DNA from 2 places in the Clostridium neonatale genome. Region 1 is predicted to be linked to the other one. Evidence: predicted binding sites of a transcription regulator. Region 1 holds the regulator's gene; the other holds the start of a gene.
The links. Region 1 encodes Rex, which represses fermentation and respiration genes when NADH is low (regulators of the CRP and FNR family bind a similar motif). Its sites were predicted from a motif close to ATTGTTAANNNNTTAACAAT; they were not measured.
Positions count from the first base shown of each region.

Region 1 (8,072 bases):
TTTGCAGCTTCGATCTTAACATCCATTTCAGCAATATACCATTGTAATCCTTGGAAAGCTGAAAGAGGTTTTTTAAATTGTTTTCTTTCTTTCATGTATGCAACAGCTTCTTCAAAAGCGCCTTCTGCAATACCTAAAGCTTGAGCAGCAATACCAATTCTTCCTCCATCAAGAGTCTTCATTGCTATTCCAAATCCTTTACCTTCTTTTCCAATTAAGTTTTCCTTTGGAACTATACAGTCTTCAAAAATTAATTCTGTAGTAGAAGATGCTCTGATTCCCATTTTGTTTTCAAGTTTACCAATTGAGAATCCTGGGAAAGATTTTTCTACTATGAATGCAGAAATTCCTTTTGTTCCCATCGACTTATCAGTCATAGCAAATACGATGAATGTTTCAGCAACTCCACCATTTGTTATGAATATTTTTGATCCATTTAATACATAATGATCTCCATCTAATACTGCAGTTGTTTGTTGTCCAGCAGCATCTGTACCAGCACCTGGTTCAGTTAAACCAAAAGCACCAATCTTTTTGCCTGAGCATAAGTCTGGTAAGTATTTTTCTTTTTGAGCTGGAGTACCATGTTCGTTAATTACTGAAGCACATAATGAAGTATGAGCTGAAAGTATAACCCCTGTTGTTCCGCAAACTTTTGATAATTCTTCTACAGCTATTATGTAAGAAAGAACATCTCCGCCTGCACCTCCAACTTCTTTAGAAAATGGAATACCCATCATTCCTAATTTTCCCATTTTCTTTACATTTTCCATTGGGAATTGTTCAGTTTCATCGATTTCTGCAGCTAATGGCTTAACTTCATTTACTGCGAATTCTCTAACCATTTGTTGTACTAATTCTTGTTCTCTAGTTAATTGGAAATTCATTAAATTACCCTCCTTGTTAATTGGAGCCTACTAGTAGGCAAACTATATATAAATCTCTAATAGATTTTTGACTAAAAAAATTATTTGTTTTGGAAATTCTTTTCTTTTCTTCTTTCTAAGAAAGCGCTCATTCCTTCAGTTTGATCTTCTGTTGAGAAGCATTTACCAAAGTCAGCTGCTTCTATCATAACAGCTTCATCTATTGCTACTTGCATACCTCTGTTTATAGCATCTTTAGCTAGCTTAACAGCAATTGGTGCATTAGATATAATTATTGAAGCCATTTTCTTTGCTTCTTCCATAAGATTTTCTAAAGGTACTACCTTATTAACTAATCCTATTCTATAAGCTTCATCAGCTTTAATATTTCTTCCTGTATAAATCATTTCCTTAGCTTTTCCAAGACCAACTATTCTTGGTAGTCTTTGAGTTCCACCAAATCCTGGCGTTATTCCAAGACCTACTTCAGGTTGTCCGAATACAGCTGCTTCAGATGCAATTCTTATATCACAAGCCATCGATATTTCACATCCGCCACCAAGTGCAAAACCTTGAATAGCCGCTATAACTGGCTTGTCCAAGTCCTCAAGTCTTAAAAATACTTTGTTTCCAAGCTCACCAAATTCTTTACCTTGAGCTTCATTTAAATCCTTCATTTCAGCTATGTCAGCACCAGCAACAAAGGATTTTTCTCCTGCTCCTGTTAATATAACTGCATATATGTCGCTATCTTTTTCTAAATCATCTAGAACTATATCTAAGTCTTTTAATGTTGCCGAATTTAAAGCATTTAATGCTTTTGGTCTATTAATTGTAACAACTGCTAAATGTCCTTCTTTTTCAAGGATAACATTTTCTAATTCCATGTTTTTTACTCTCCCTTTAAAATCATATTATTTATTTTTTTAATTTTCTTACAATTTTAAAAATATTAAATATGCTTGTTATAATATTAACAAGCTTGAACAAAAAAACAACGGAGCTTAAATCTCCTTATTTAAAATTATAATACGTAGTTACATTATTTGCAATAAAATATTATCTTTCCATCCAACTTTTTTATACCTTTTATCTGCATTGTTCATACAAAAACTCATATATGAATAAAAAATAAATAATTTATATTAAAAGCTTATATTTTTTCCTTTTAATATAAATTATTTATTTAACAAATTTATTCGTTTAGTAAATAAATTAATGTCATTAAACTCTCACTTAAATGAACATTTTCTACCTTTACATCACTTGGAACAACTAAATCAACTGGAGCAAAATTCCACATTGCTTTAACTCCGCCTCTTATTAATTCATCAGCAACATTTTGCGCATTTTTTTGAGGAACACAAATTATCCCTATATCTATTTTCTTACTATCTAGAGTTTCTTTTAACTCATCTATATCTCTTATTTCTATATCTCTTATTTTCATTCCAACTAATTTAGGATTAACATCAAAAATAGTACCTATATTAACTCCTAAATCTTCAAACCTAGTATAATTAGCAACAGCCTGACCTATATTACCTGCTCCTATCAATACTGCTTCATACCCTTTATCTAGTCCTAATATACATCCTATCTGCGTATATAGCTCTTTTACATTATAGCCATAACCTTGCTGCCCAAAGTCTCCAAAACAATTTAAGTCTTGACGAATTTGAGAAGCTGTAAAACCTATTTTTTCTCCTAATTCTTTTGAAGAAATCCTATCAACATCGTTCTTCATTAATTCACCAAGATATCTATAATATTTAGGTAGTCTTTTAATTACTGCCATCGATATACTTTTGCTTCTCTCCATTCCGTTTCTCTCCTTAATCTAATATACTCTATTTAAATTATCCCCCAATGCATAATTAATTATTATTTTATATTCAACAAATCATATAATATACTATAATTTATAATTTTATCATATCCATCCATTTCTATGTCAAGTTTATTATAACTTTTTATAAATATGAGTTATATAAATCATTAATAAAATCGTGTATATTAATATGGAGTAAAATATTATCAACTTTTATTATTAAAAATAATAAAGACGTACATTTTAGTATATTTTTAATTAATACATATGTCAACTTTTATTAATTATTTAACTCAGATTAATGTCAGAAGCAAACAAGAAAAAATGTGATTAATAGTTCAAAAAAGGTGTTTACATTATTGGCATAGATCCAGCGACAACGGACTTTCAATGTCAAGTTATTGCCATGCTTGGCATGCAAATAGAGAGTAGATAGTTTTGTTTTTACCTAAAACTATCTACTCTACCTTCAAGTTATTAAGTTATTTTTTAAATATCATTTTCTAAATCCGCACCATTTGTTGCAATTAATTTTTTATAATAATAGAATGATTTCTTTTTACTACGCTTACCAGTTCCATTTCCATAGTCATCTATATCTACATAAATCATGCCATATCTCTTTGTCATCTCTGATGTACCAGAAGAAATAAGATCGATTGGTCCCCACCAAGCATAGCCAAAGACATCTACTCCATCTTCAATAGCTTCTCTCATTTGTTCAACATGTCTCTTCATATAATCAATTCGATAATCATCATTGATTGAACCATCTTCTTCGATTTTATCAACTGCACCTAATCCATTTTCTGAAATAAAGATTGGTAAATGATAACGATCATATATATGATTTAAAGTAATTCTAAAACCAATAGGATCAATCGTCCATCCCCAATCAGACATCTCTAAATTAGGATTTTTAATATCAGAAACCAATCTTCCTGTTGGTTTAGGTACTGTTTCACCTTTATAGCGCATAACATAAGTCATATAATAACTAATTGTAATAAAGTCAACAGATCCTTCTTTTAAAATCCTTTCATCATCTTCTCCCATCTCAATATGGATATCATTTTCATCAAAAAATCTTTTCATATAATATGGATATTCACCTTTAGCTTGGACATCTGTAAAGAACCAGTTAAAATGATCTTCAAACAAAACTTGTAATTGGTCTTCTGGTTTAGAACTTTCAGCATAATTTTCTAATCTACAAAGCATATTACCCATTTTAGCTTCCGAATCAATTTCGTGACATTTCTTAACTGCTAAGGCACTAGCGACCATTTGATTATGCACTGCTTGGAATTTTAGTTTCCAGTTTCCTAAATAAGGATTACAGCTATTTGGTTCAGGTGCTCCTTCTAAAATAACACCACTACTTGTAAAAGGATTAGAAAGAACATTATTAATTTCATTAAAAGTTAACCAGTATTTAACTTTACCTTTATAACGTTTTAAAACTGTTTCAGCGTATTTGACAAATGCATCTACTGTATGGCGGCTTAGGAATCCATTATATTTTTCTGCCAAATGTAAAGGTGTATCAAAATGCGATAATGTTACTAATGGTTCAATATTATATTTATGCAATTCATCAAACACATTATCATAAAATTGTAATCCTTCTTCATTAGGCATTTCATCATCTCCATTAGGGAAGATACGTGACCATGAAATACTCATACGAAAAACTTTAAATCCCATTTCAGCAAATAATTTAATATCTTCTTTATATGTATGATAGAAATCAATTCCTCTACGTTTTGGTAGTTCCCAATTTTCAGGATGTAATTTCATGTCTTCTACCATTTCTTTTGAAGCAGCATTATGTGGTACATGAACATCAAATGAGCCTTCAGTGTCACGAATTTCTTTAGTTATCAATCTTGCAAAGTCAGATGTTGCTAAACCTCTACCTCCTTCATTATAAGCCCCTTCAATTTGATTAGCAGCTGTTGAACCGCCCCATAAAAATCCTTCTGGAAATACTTTATTTTTTATTATCATAATTCTATTCTCCTTTACTTCGTTGATATAGTGCTTTAAAGATAGGCTCCATTTTTTGAACCATTCTTAATTCTGTGGTAATTGTCATAACTGTATCTTGTGCATGAACAAATAACAATGAATATTCAAATTGTTCACCACTTACCTGTGCTTGAATAACTTTTGTTTGAGCATTATGTGCCTGTAAAATTTCTTGTTTTGCTTCTTTTAATAATTTATCAGCATACTCGAAGTCAAAGATAGCCATTTTTTCTAATGCCTCATCTATTTTCATTCTTCCATCACCTGCATGAAGAATAACTTCCATTGCTACTTCATTAATATTTATTATTTCTTCCATATTTAATCACTCCTATTCTTGTACAGCTAATTTTTTTGCAGCCTTTTTTGATGCTTTTTGTTTTTCTCGTTCAGCATCTTTAGTAACTTCAAATTTTTCTGATGCTTTAAAAAATGGATACCAGATTAATGTTGCTAAAACTATATTGATCAGTACTAAAATTACATTTCTAAAATCTCCACCAGACATCATAAATGCAGAAATAGCATTTGGTAAAAAGTTCATATCAAAGTTTACATAATTTATAGTACCCCAACCAAATTGGAACCATAAATAAGAGAATCCTGGAAGAATTATACTAATTAAAACAACTGGAATAAACATAAATGGATTATTAACAACAGTACCATAAACTAATGGTTCATTAATATTGAAAATAGAAGGTATAATTGTCGCTCTACCTAATAATTTATATTTTTTACTTTTTGAAAATAACATCATAAAAGCTAAAGGAAGTGTTGCCAATTGTCCTCCAATATGATGATAACGGCTAAAACCATAAGCATAAATATTTGTAGCAGTTCCTCCAGCAGCAACCATAGCAGCATTTTCAGCAATGGCTGCTTGTGTAATAGAACGTGTTACAGGCGTGAAAACCCAGCCACTAATACCAAAAAAGTAGAAAATATTTTGTAAGAAACAAATCAAAATTACACCAGGTAAGCTTTGTGCAAACCCTTTAATAGGACTCATAACAACTTGTACCATTGCAAACACATCAATATTAAATGTAAATGTTAGTAAATAACCAGCCAATAAACTTAGAAAGATTGAGATAATATTGTCAAACCAATTCTTAACAAAGTCTGGAATTACACTATCTTCTCCAAAGAAAGAAAACCTTACCATACATTTATAAATAAATGCTACAATAAATCCTATAAACATTGATGTAAACATACCGCCTGCACCAAATTGTGATATATTAAATAGGGTTCCTTCAGCAACTGTCTTTGCATTCATACATAACATGAATGCTCCAATACCAGTAAATCCAGCAATCATTGCTCTATCTTTCTTTTCCTCTTTAACTAATGTATTATAAGGAATAATAAATACAACAAAGAGACCTATTAATCCAAAGGAATATGTATTAAGTGGTGTTAAATCTGGTAAGCTTGGTACAAAACGTCTAAGAATAGACCATAAACTTGGAATTGTACTTACCATTGAAAATGGTACGATATATAAAATCGCATCAGCAATAATACTAAACCAATAACTATTTGTGATTTTGTTGATGATTGGAACTAAATAAGTTTCAATCCATGCTTGTATTGCTTTCATGACTTCTCCCCCTCTTACTCTTCATTATAAAATTCAATCGCTTCATCTAAAATGCTTTCCCCATCTAATGATGCATAATAATCTGAATCAATAGAAGTTACTTTAACATGATGATCCTTTAATTCTTCTTGGTATTTTGGAACTTCAGCAGCAAAATGAGGTCCAAGTAAAAGAACATCAATTTTATCTGCATACTCCATAACTTGAGATTTGCTAACTGCATTGACCTTAACATCTAATCCTCTTGCTTTAGCAGACTTTCTCATATTTGCAGCCATAAAACCTGTTGAAGCACCAATTCCGCAAGCTAATAAAATTCTAATCATAATTCATTCTCTCCTTTATACATTTAATCTTTATTACTGATCTCCTTTTCCTTTATTTGCTTTCATTGTATAATCAATTTAAAATAATATATAACATATTTTTTTCCGCATACACTGCAATATATCGAAATTACCTACATAATAGAAAATTCTTTATTAGCAATTTATAGTTAAAAATTTGTATTATTATAATGTAAACAATGTCATTTATATATACTGTTTATTGGGAAGGGGGGAATTAGTCATGAAAAATATGAGGATAGACACGCTAATTAATGTTTTAGAAGAAACAAATGATGATATATCATCTACATCATTGGCTAAAATTATAGGCGTTAGCGAAAAGACAGTAAGAAATTATATAAAAGAGATTAACCAACAAGAAATATATAATATTCAATCTTCCAAAAATGGATATAGATTAATAAAAATGTCCGAAAATCCTAATGATTTTACTATAAATAGTATAGAATACAGAGAGAATTATCTTATTTCTAAACTTTTAACGAACAAAAATGGAATTTCAATATTTGAGGTGGCAGAAGAATTATCAGTAAGCGAAAGCACAATTATTAATAATGTACTACCTAAAATTAAGAGGTTGGCAAATAAATTTCAATTATCAATTCAATCACATAATTATCAATATAGTCTAATTGGAAAAGAAAATCAAAAGAGAAAATTTATCGGTTATATAGCTACTCATAATAGCTATGGATACTTCACTTCAACTGAAACATTAGAAAAATTATTTCCTTCTATAGACATTAGAAAAACCTTAAATCAATTACATAATATTTGTCAACAATCTAATTTATTCCTCAATGATTACTCTATGAATAACTTTTTGATTCATATTTTAATTATGTGGATTAGAGTGCAATCAAATAATACAATCAGTGTAGTAGATAATTACAAAAGTATTGAAAATATTATTTCTTTTTCTGAGCAAAAAGAAGACATAATTAAATTAGCCGATTTAATTCAATCACTATTTGTTGATATCCATTTCTCAATTCCACAAAATGAATATCAACAGATAATTGCATTAATAACTCTATCTATTGATAATAGTTATAACAATTTAAAGAATTTAATTGAACCCAAATTTATGGATAACATATTAGAGATAGCAAAAGAAGTTTCAACACGCTTTGATATACCTGAATTCGATCATAGTTTTCTAATGCAATTTTCTAGACATATGTATACTGCCTATCACAGGGCAAAAATGAATATGAGTTATCCTAACCCTATAGCACATCAAATCAAATTGGATTATACTCCTGTATACGATATGAGTGTTTATTTTGCTCATAAATTTTCAACAATTTATAATATAACATTAAATGAAGACGAGATTGCTTTCATAGCACTTCATTTTGGTGCATATCTAGAAAATAATAAAAATA
Region 1 is NZ_UICR01000001.1:427,519-435,590, reverse strand. It holds gene CNEONATNEC86_RS02025 (acyl-CoA dehydrogenase) at 1-887, opposite strand, end outside; gene CNEONATNEC86_RS02020 (short-chain-enoyl-CoA hydratase) at 968-1,753, opposite strand; gene CNEONATNEC86_RS02015 (redox-sensing transcriptional repressor Rex) at 2,062-2,688, opposite strand; gene CNEONATNEC86_RS02010 (glycoside hydrolase family 1 protein) at 3,187-4,707, opposite strand; gene CNEONATNEC86_RS02005 (PTS lactose/cellobiose transporter subunit IIA) at 4,712-5,047, opposite strand; gene CNEONATNEC86_RS02000 (PTS sugar transporter subunit IIC) at 5,060-6,334, opposite strand; gene CNEONATNEC86_RS01995 (PTS sugar transporter subunit IIB) at 6,349-6,660, opposite strand; gene CNEONATNEC86_RS01990 (BglG family transcription antiterminator) at 6,905-8,072, shown strand, end outside.

Region 2 (8,072 bases), 130 kb from region 1:
CTTTTTATATCAATAAGTCCAGCTGCTCCCATGATTACCTCCTAAAGAATGGCATAGCTTATTATAAGCTATGCTTCTTGTAAAAATATCTTTTTAAACTCAACTATAACTACTTCTAATTGTTTCTTTATCTCATCTGTAAGAGTCTTTTCTGCAATTATAGATTTTTCAACTTCTCTATGATGAGTATCTATATATTCCAAAAGTCCCTGTTCAAATTTTCTTATATCTTTAACTTTAATATCTGATAAGAAATCATTAACTGCTGCATATAAGATTATTACTTGTTTTTCAACATCCATTGGACTATATTGACTTTGTTTTAATACTTCGACTAATCTCTTACCTTTTTCAAGTCTTCTGCTTGAATCATTATCCATATCAGAACCAAATTGTGCAAATGCTTCAAGTTCTCTATATTGTGCAAGGTCTAGTCTCAATGTACCACTTACTTGCTTCATAGCTTTAATTTGAGCGTTACCACCAACTCTTGATACAGAAATACCTGGATTTACAGCTGGTCTTTGTCCTGATAAGAATAAATCTGATTGTAAGAATATTTGACCATCTGTAATTGAAATTACGTTAGTTGGTATATAAGCTGTGATGTCCCCTGCTAATGTTTCTATAATAGGTAGTGCAGTCAATGATCCACCGCCTAATTCTGGCGATAATTTAGCCGCTCTTTCAAGCAATCTTGAATGTATATAGAATACATCCCCTGGGTAAGCTTCTCTGCCTGGTGGTCTTTTAAGTAGTAATGACATTGCTCTATAGGCAACAGCATGTTTTGATAAATCATCATATATTATTAATACATCTTTACCCTTATTCATAAAATATTCACCAATACTACAACCTGCATATGGTGCAATATATTGAAGTGGTGCAGAGTCTGCAGCTGTAGATGATACAACTATGCTGTAGTCCATAGCTCCCATTTCAGTAAAAGTATTAACTATATTAGCTACTGTAGATTGCTTTTGTCCAATTGCTACATATATACAAATAACATCTTTTCCCTTTTGGTTTAATATTGTATCAATAGCTATAGCTGTTTTTCCTGTTTGTCTATCACCTATAATAAGTTCTCTTTGTCCTTTACCTATAGGAATCATAGAATCAATTGCTTTGATACCAGTTTGAAGAGGTTCATTAACAGAGCTTCTTTCTATAATACTAGGCGCCGGTACTTCTACAGGTCTTGTTTGATTTGTATTTATAGGTCCTTTTCCGTCTAAAGGTTCACCAAGTGAATTTACAACTCTACCAATTAGTTCATCACCAACTGGCACCTCAACTATTCTACCTGTACCTTTAACAATGTCTCCTTCTTTGATTCCCTCTTCACTACCTAATAGAACGCATCCTACATTATCTTGTTCAAGGTTTAGTGCCATTCCATATACATCATTTGGGAATTCTAGAAGTTCACCTTCCATACATTCATCTAATCCATAAACCCTCGCAACACCATCTCCAACTTGGATTATTGTACCAGAATCTACTGTTTTTATTTGCTTTTCATATTTTTCTATTTCTTTTTTTATAATAGAAGTTATTTCTTCTGGTTTAATATTCATGGATTCACCTCTATTTCTTTTTAAGAATTAATTCTTTTATTTCATCTATTTTAGATTTTATTGTTCCGTCTATTACATCATTGCCTACTCTTATATAAACTCCACCTAAAACTTCTTTATCAACTTGAGTTTCAAATATAATTTTTTTGTTATACTTGGTTTCAAATAAATTTTGAAGCTTATCTAATTCCTCTGGTAATAACGGAATAGCTGTTTTTATTAATCCTTTTACAGTATTTTTTCTTTCAAGATCAATTAACTCCATTTGAGATAACTTTTCTCTTAGAAATAATATTCTATTTTTTTCTATTAGTATTAAAAGAAATGAAAGAAGTTCCTCATCTATTTTACCTTTAAATATACTTATAAATGTCTTCTTCTTTCTTCTTGTGCTAATTTGAGGATGCTTTATTACTTCGTAGAAATCATGATTATTTTCAATTAAATCACATATTTCCCTTAAATCATCTAAATACTCTTGAACTTTTCCTTTTCCTTCAGCAACTTCATAAAGAGCTAAAGCATATCTTCTATCTAAATATTCATACATAATTACATCCCTACCTTAGCAATAAAGTCGCTAATAAGTTTTCTATGTAAGTCTTCATCAATTTGTGTATCTAAAGCTTTTATAGAAAGTTCTACTGCTAAATCTACAGCTTGTTTTTTGACTTCATATTCAGCTTTTTCTTTTTCCCTGCCTATTTCTACTTTTGCTCTCTCAACAAGTGAATCTGCCTCTTTTTTTGCATCATCTAATATTTCATCATAAATTTTTTCAGCTTTCTTCTTTTGAGCTTCAGTAATCTTTTTACCTTCTTTTTTGGCGTCTTTTAATATTCTTTCATTTTGAACTAAATACATTCTAGCTTTTTCAGAATCTTCATCGGCCTTAGCTAACATATCTTCTACTTCACTTTGTCTTGATTCAATAATTCCTTTTAATTTATCCCAAAAAAAGTGTTTTAAAATCAAAAGTAATATTGCAAAGTTTATTATCGTATATATCAGCGTAGAAATTTTAATTCCAATTTCTATATTCTCCATATAATTACTTTCTTCCTCCCTTCGGAGTCAATACACTCAACTCAAGTTATATTAATTGATTATTTATTCATTAACATAAATGCGATTATTAATCCATAGATTGCTGTTGCTTCTGCAAGACCTCCACCGATAATCAATGCTGTTTGAATTTTTCCTGCTGCTTCTGGTTGTCTAGCAATTGCTTCTGTTGCCTTTCCTGTTGCTATACCAATACCAATTCCTGCACCTACTCCTGTAAATACTGCTATTGCAGCTGCTAAAACTCCTAAACTCATCTTATAATTCCTCCTAAATAAATAATAATTTTATTTTTCTACTCTTCAGAAACTAATTTTATTTGAATCATAGTTAACATTGAAAAAACGAGCATTTGAATTGTTCCATCAAAAACATCGAAATATGAATGTACTATAATTGGTAAACCTATTTGTGCAATACTTGCTACACCAGCTAATGCTTCATAGACCATATCTACTAGCAATGTTGCAGCTAACATATTACCAAATAGTCGAAGAGCTAACGATACTGGAAGCATAACTCTTTCCATTATGTTTATTGGTAACATTACTATAAAAGGATGTGCATAGCCTTTTGCATAATCAAAAAGACCATTTCTCTTTATGGCTGTATAATGGATAGTCATAAATGTTGTTAATCCTAATCCAGCTGTTACACTTAAACTTTGGGTTGCTGGTTTTATTCCAATTAACCCAGTAAAGTTCATACATAATAGATAAATGATTAAACTTCCTACATATGGAATAAAATTTGTGTAACTTTCACCCATAGTACTTTTTACTACAGATTCTATCGTTACATACAGCTTTTCTAACGCTGCCTGTTTTTTATCAGGAACGTTTTTTAAGTTCCGTGTTAATAGAAATCCGCCAATAGCTAAGAACAACATAATTACCCATTGAGTCACAATTTCACTGCTTAACCCCAATGGATATCCAGTCGTCAAAGATATTTCCACATTAAACACTCCCTTTCATTACTTTATGCAATCATTCAAAATTAATTTAATTGTTTGAAAGACCCACATAATTTTTGAAGGATAATAAAGCTTTTTCATAAAAACATCAATAATCCATCCATATATTTATAGTTTATCATCAATGAAATAAGATTATTCATATCTTTAAGATCATTGCTAAATCCAATATCAGAATTATAGCTCGTTTTATAATTTTTAACAAATCATGATTTATAGTCGAATTTATCCTTTTGGGGTAATTGTGGGAAAATAACTCTACATTTCTCCTAAATCCTTAGATAATGTTTGTATTTTCTCATTTTTTCTTTATTTTTACATAAAGTAATATCCATTTATTCAATTGTCTGAATATTTAGTTATATGAATAAACTCTTTCTGTTTTGTGATAACATTTTCACTTGAATTCTTTTCCATTATATGTAATATATCTATTTAAAACAGTAAATATCTTCTCTTTTTTTAATATATAGTTATCGGTTTACTATTATCTCTTTTTATGCTACTGAATATCAACAATGGTACTTATTCAATTATTATTTTTTATTTTTTCAACACATTATTCGCATATAACACTATATTCTACAATATACGTTTACAAGCATATTTATAAAAAAAGCCAGAGATATTTCTCTGGCTTTTTTATAAGCGAACACTATCTTTCAACAATAAGAGCTGTTCCCATTCCTCCACCTATGCAAAGAGTAGCTAAACCTGTTTTAGCATCTCTCTTTTCCATTTCGTGAAGAAGTGTAACTAATATTCTTGCTCCAGATGCTCCAACTGGATGTCCTAAAGCAATAGCTCCACCATTTACATTAACCTTGTCCATATCAAATCCTAAATCTTTAGCTACTGCCAAACTTTGAGAAGCAAATGCTTCATTAGCTTCGATTAGATCTAAGTCTTTAACTTCCATATTTACATTTTCTAAAGCTTTTTTAGTTGCATAGAATGGTCCATATCCCATTATTGCTGGATCTAATCCTCTTGAACCATAAGATTTAATTGTAGCCATAACTTTTAATCCTAATTCTTTAGCTTTATCAGCACTCATGATAACAAATGCAGCAGCTCCATCATTAATTCCTGACGCATTACCTGCAGTAACTTTACCATCTTTAATGAAACATGGCTTTAACTTTGCTAAAGTTTCTGCAGTTGTTCCAAATCTTGGGCCTTCATCAGTATCAAATACCTTTGGATCTCCTTTTCTTTGAGGAATAACAACTGGAACTATTTCATCCTTGAATTTTCCTGCTTTAATTGCAGCTTCAGCTTTAGCTTGAGAGCTTGCAGCAAATGCATCTAATTCTTCTCTAGTTAAATTCCATTTTTCAGCTATGTTTTCAGCAGTAACACCCATGTGATAGTCATTAAATGCATCCCATAAAGCATCGTTGATCATTGTATCAACTGTCTTTGTAGCATTCATTTTATGTCCCCATCTCATTTCTTTTATTGCATATGGAGCATTAGACATGCTTTCCATACCACCAGCAACAACACAATCAGCGTCTCCAGCTTTAATCATTTGAGCTGCTAAGCTTACTGCTCTTAATCCTGAGCCACAAACCTTATTAATAGTCATAGCAGGAATTTCTTCTGGTAAACCTGATTTTACAGCAGCTTGTCTAGCTGTGTTTTGACCAAGACCAGCTTGAATAACATTACCCATGATAACTTCTTCAACTAATTCTGGTTTAATTCCTGCTCTGTTAACAGCTTCCTTAATAACTAATGCTCCTAAATCTACTGCTGGTACATCTTTTAAAGATCCACCAAAAGTACCGATTGCAGTTCTTACTGCGCTTACGATAACTACGTCTTTCATAAATTAACCTCCATAATCATATATATTATATTATTTTCTATTTCGTTAAATTATTAACACAATATAATTATAACCATTAATAGTTTTTTTAGCAAGTATCTTGTTAAATTTTAAACATACTTTAAATAAGTTGCAACGCAACTTATAATTATTAATGATCAATTTTCAGTGATCAATTATAAATGGTTTTTCTTTAAGAAAAATCTGCACTATATAAATATGAGCTTTAGAAAATTTCTAAAGCTCATATTTTAGAGACTTAAAAGCAGTAGATTTTGCATAAACAAAATCTACACAATAATAAATTTCAAGATAAACTGAAATTTTTTCTATATTAATTGATAATTATTCATTGAAAGTTGCTTTGCATTTTATTTATCTTATAAATTCTTCTATTTCATTATCACTTAATCCATAGTACTTTAATATAGCATTAACAATTCTCTTAGACGCTAATCCATCGCCATATGGATTTATAGATTTGCTCATTTTATTATACGCGTCTATATTATTAATTAATTCATTTGCTTCTTCAACTATCTTTGCTACATCTGTTCCAACTAATTTAACTGTGCCAGCTTCAACTGCTTCTGGCCTTTCTGTAACATCTCTTAGCACTAAAACTGGTTTCCCTAAGTGTGGTGCTTCTTCTTGTAATCCACCTGAATCAGTCATTACCATAAATGACCTATTCATTAAATTATGAGTTTCTTTAGTATCTAAAGGCGACAATAAATGAACTCTTTCTTTATTACCTAACTTTTCAAATACAACATCCTTAACAACTGGATTTAAATGTACTAGATATACTAATTCTACATCTTTATTTTCTTCAACTATTCTATTTAAAGCCTCACAAATATTTTCTATTCCTTCCCCCCAATTTTCTCTTCTATGGGCAGTAATCATTATAATTTTTTTATTTTCAAAATCTATTTTATTTAATTCATCATTTTCAAAAATATAATCTTCATCAACAGTATGCTGCATTGCATCAATTACAGTATTACCTGTGATATAAATATCATTTTCATTAACGCCTTCTCTTAATAAATTATTTTTTGATCCTTTTGTAGGCGCAAAATGTAAATCTGCTAAGCTTCCTGTTAATTTTCTATTCATCTCTTCTGGAAATGGGAAATATTTATTAAATGTTCTAAGACCAGCTTCAACATGCCCAACCTTTATTTGTTTATAAAAAGCAGCTAAGGCTCCAGCAAATGTAGTCGTAGTATCTCCATGTACCAAAATCATATCAGGCTTTTCTATATCAAATACTTCTTCTAGTCCTTCTAAAACCCTATTAGTTATTCCTGTTAAAGTCTGCTTGCTTTTCATTATATTTAAATCAAAATCTGGTGTTATATCAAATAGTTCTAAAACTTGATCAAGCATTTCTCTATGTTGAGCTGTTACACAAACTTTTGATTCTATCTCTTCTCTTCTTTCAAGTTCTTTTACTAACGGTGCCATTTTTATTGCTTCTGGTCTCGTTCCAAATATAGTTATTATCTTCTTTTTACCCACTCTGTTTCCTCCATTTCATTGAACACAGCTACAAGACTTTAAATACTTATTTATCCTTATATTGTATAAAAATTTCATTCCATATTGGTATTATACACTAAAAGAATCCCGATTGGCAAAATATCACCAATCGGGTTTTCTTAATATGTTCTTTTAATATCCAGCTTCCTTCATAATTTCAAGAGAATCATCATTTTCAATCCATTCTTCAACATTTATTTCCCTGAATTTATCTTTACTATCTCTTATAATTATATTCTTTATTCCAGAATTTACTATAAGTCTTTTGCACATTGAACATGAATTTGCATTTTCAACATACTCTCCAGTTTTAGCATCTTTACCTACTAGATATAAAGTTGCGCCTATCATATCTCTTCTTGAAGCGCTGATAATTGCATTTGCCTCACTATGTACACTTCTACAAAGTTCATATTGTTTTCCTCTAGGTACATTAAGCTTTTCTCTTATACATAAATTTAAATCTATGCAATTTTTTCTTCCTCTAGGTGCCCCTGTATATCCTGTAGAAATTATTTCATCATTTTTTACTATGATAGAACCATAATTTCTCCTCAAACAAGTTCCTCTTTCTAAAACTGTTTCAGATATATCTAAGTAATAGTTATGCTTATCGCGTCTCTCCATATCATTTCTCCTAAATATTATTATTTAGTTCCAAACAATCTATCACCAGCATCTCCAAGTCCTGGCACTATATATCCATGTTCATTTAATTTTTCATCTATTGATGCTAAGAAAATATCCACATCTGGATGAGCTTCTTTTACTGCCTCTATTCCTTCTGGAGCTCCTACTAAGCACATTAATTTTAAACTCTTAGCTCCTCTTTTCTTTAACATAGTTATTGCATCTATTGATGATCCGCCAGTTGCTAGCATTGGATCTACTACTAATACATCTCTTTCAGCAATATCTTGTGGTAATTTGCAGAAATATTCAACTGGTTGAAGTGTTTCTTCATCTCTATATAATCCAATATGGCCTATTTTAGCTGCTGGAATTATATTTACAACTCCATCTACCATTCCAAGACCAGCTCTTAGTATCGGAACTACAGCCATCT
Region 2 is NZ_UICR01000001.1:559,621-567,692, reverse strand. It holds gene atpG (ATP synthase F1 subunit gamma) at 1-32, opposite strand, end outside; gene atpA (F0F1 ATP synthase subunit alpha) at 69-1,583, opposite strand; gene CNEONATNEC86_RS02710 (F0F1 ATP synthase subunit delta) at 1,594-2,133, opposite strand; gene CNEONATNEC86_RS02705 (F0F1 ATP synthase subunit B) at 2,136-2,630, opposite strand; gene atpE (ATP synthase F0 subunit C) at 2,690-2,905, opposite strand; gene CNEONATNEC86_RS02695 (F0F1 ATP synthase subunit A) at 2,944-3,606, opposite strand; gene CNEONATNEC86_RS02690 (acetyl-CoA C-acetyltransferase) at 4,280-5,458, opposite strand; gene wecB (non-hydrolyzing UDP-N-acetylglucosamine 2-epimerase) at 5,834-6,985, opposite strand; gene CNEONATNEC86_RS02680 (deoxycytidylate deaminase) at 7,139-7,633, opposite strand; gene upp (uracil phosphoribosyltransferase) at 7,654-8,072, opposite strand, start outside.
Region 2: a site for Rex is predicted at 5,500-5,519, ahead of CNEONATNEC86_RS02690 (acetyl-CoA C-acetyltransferase). Genes of this name have one in related genera too.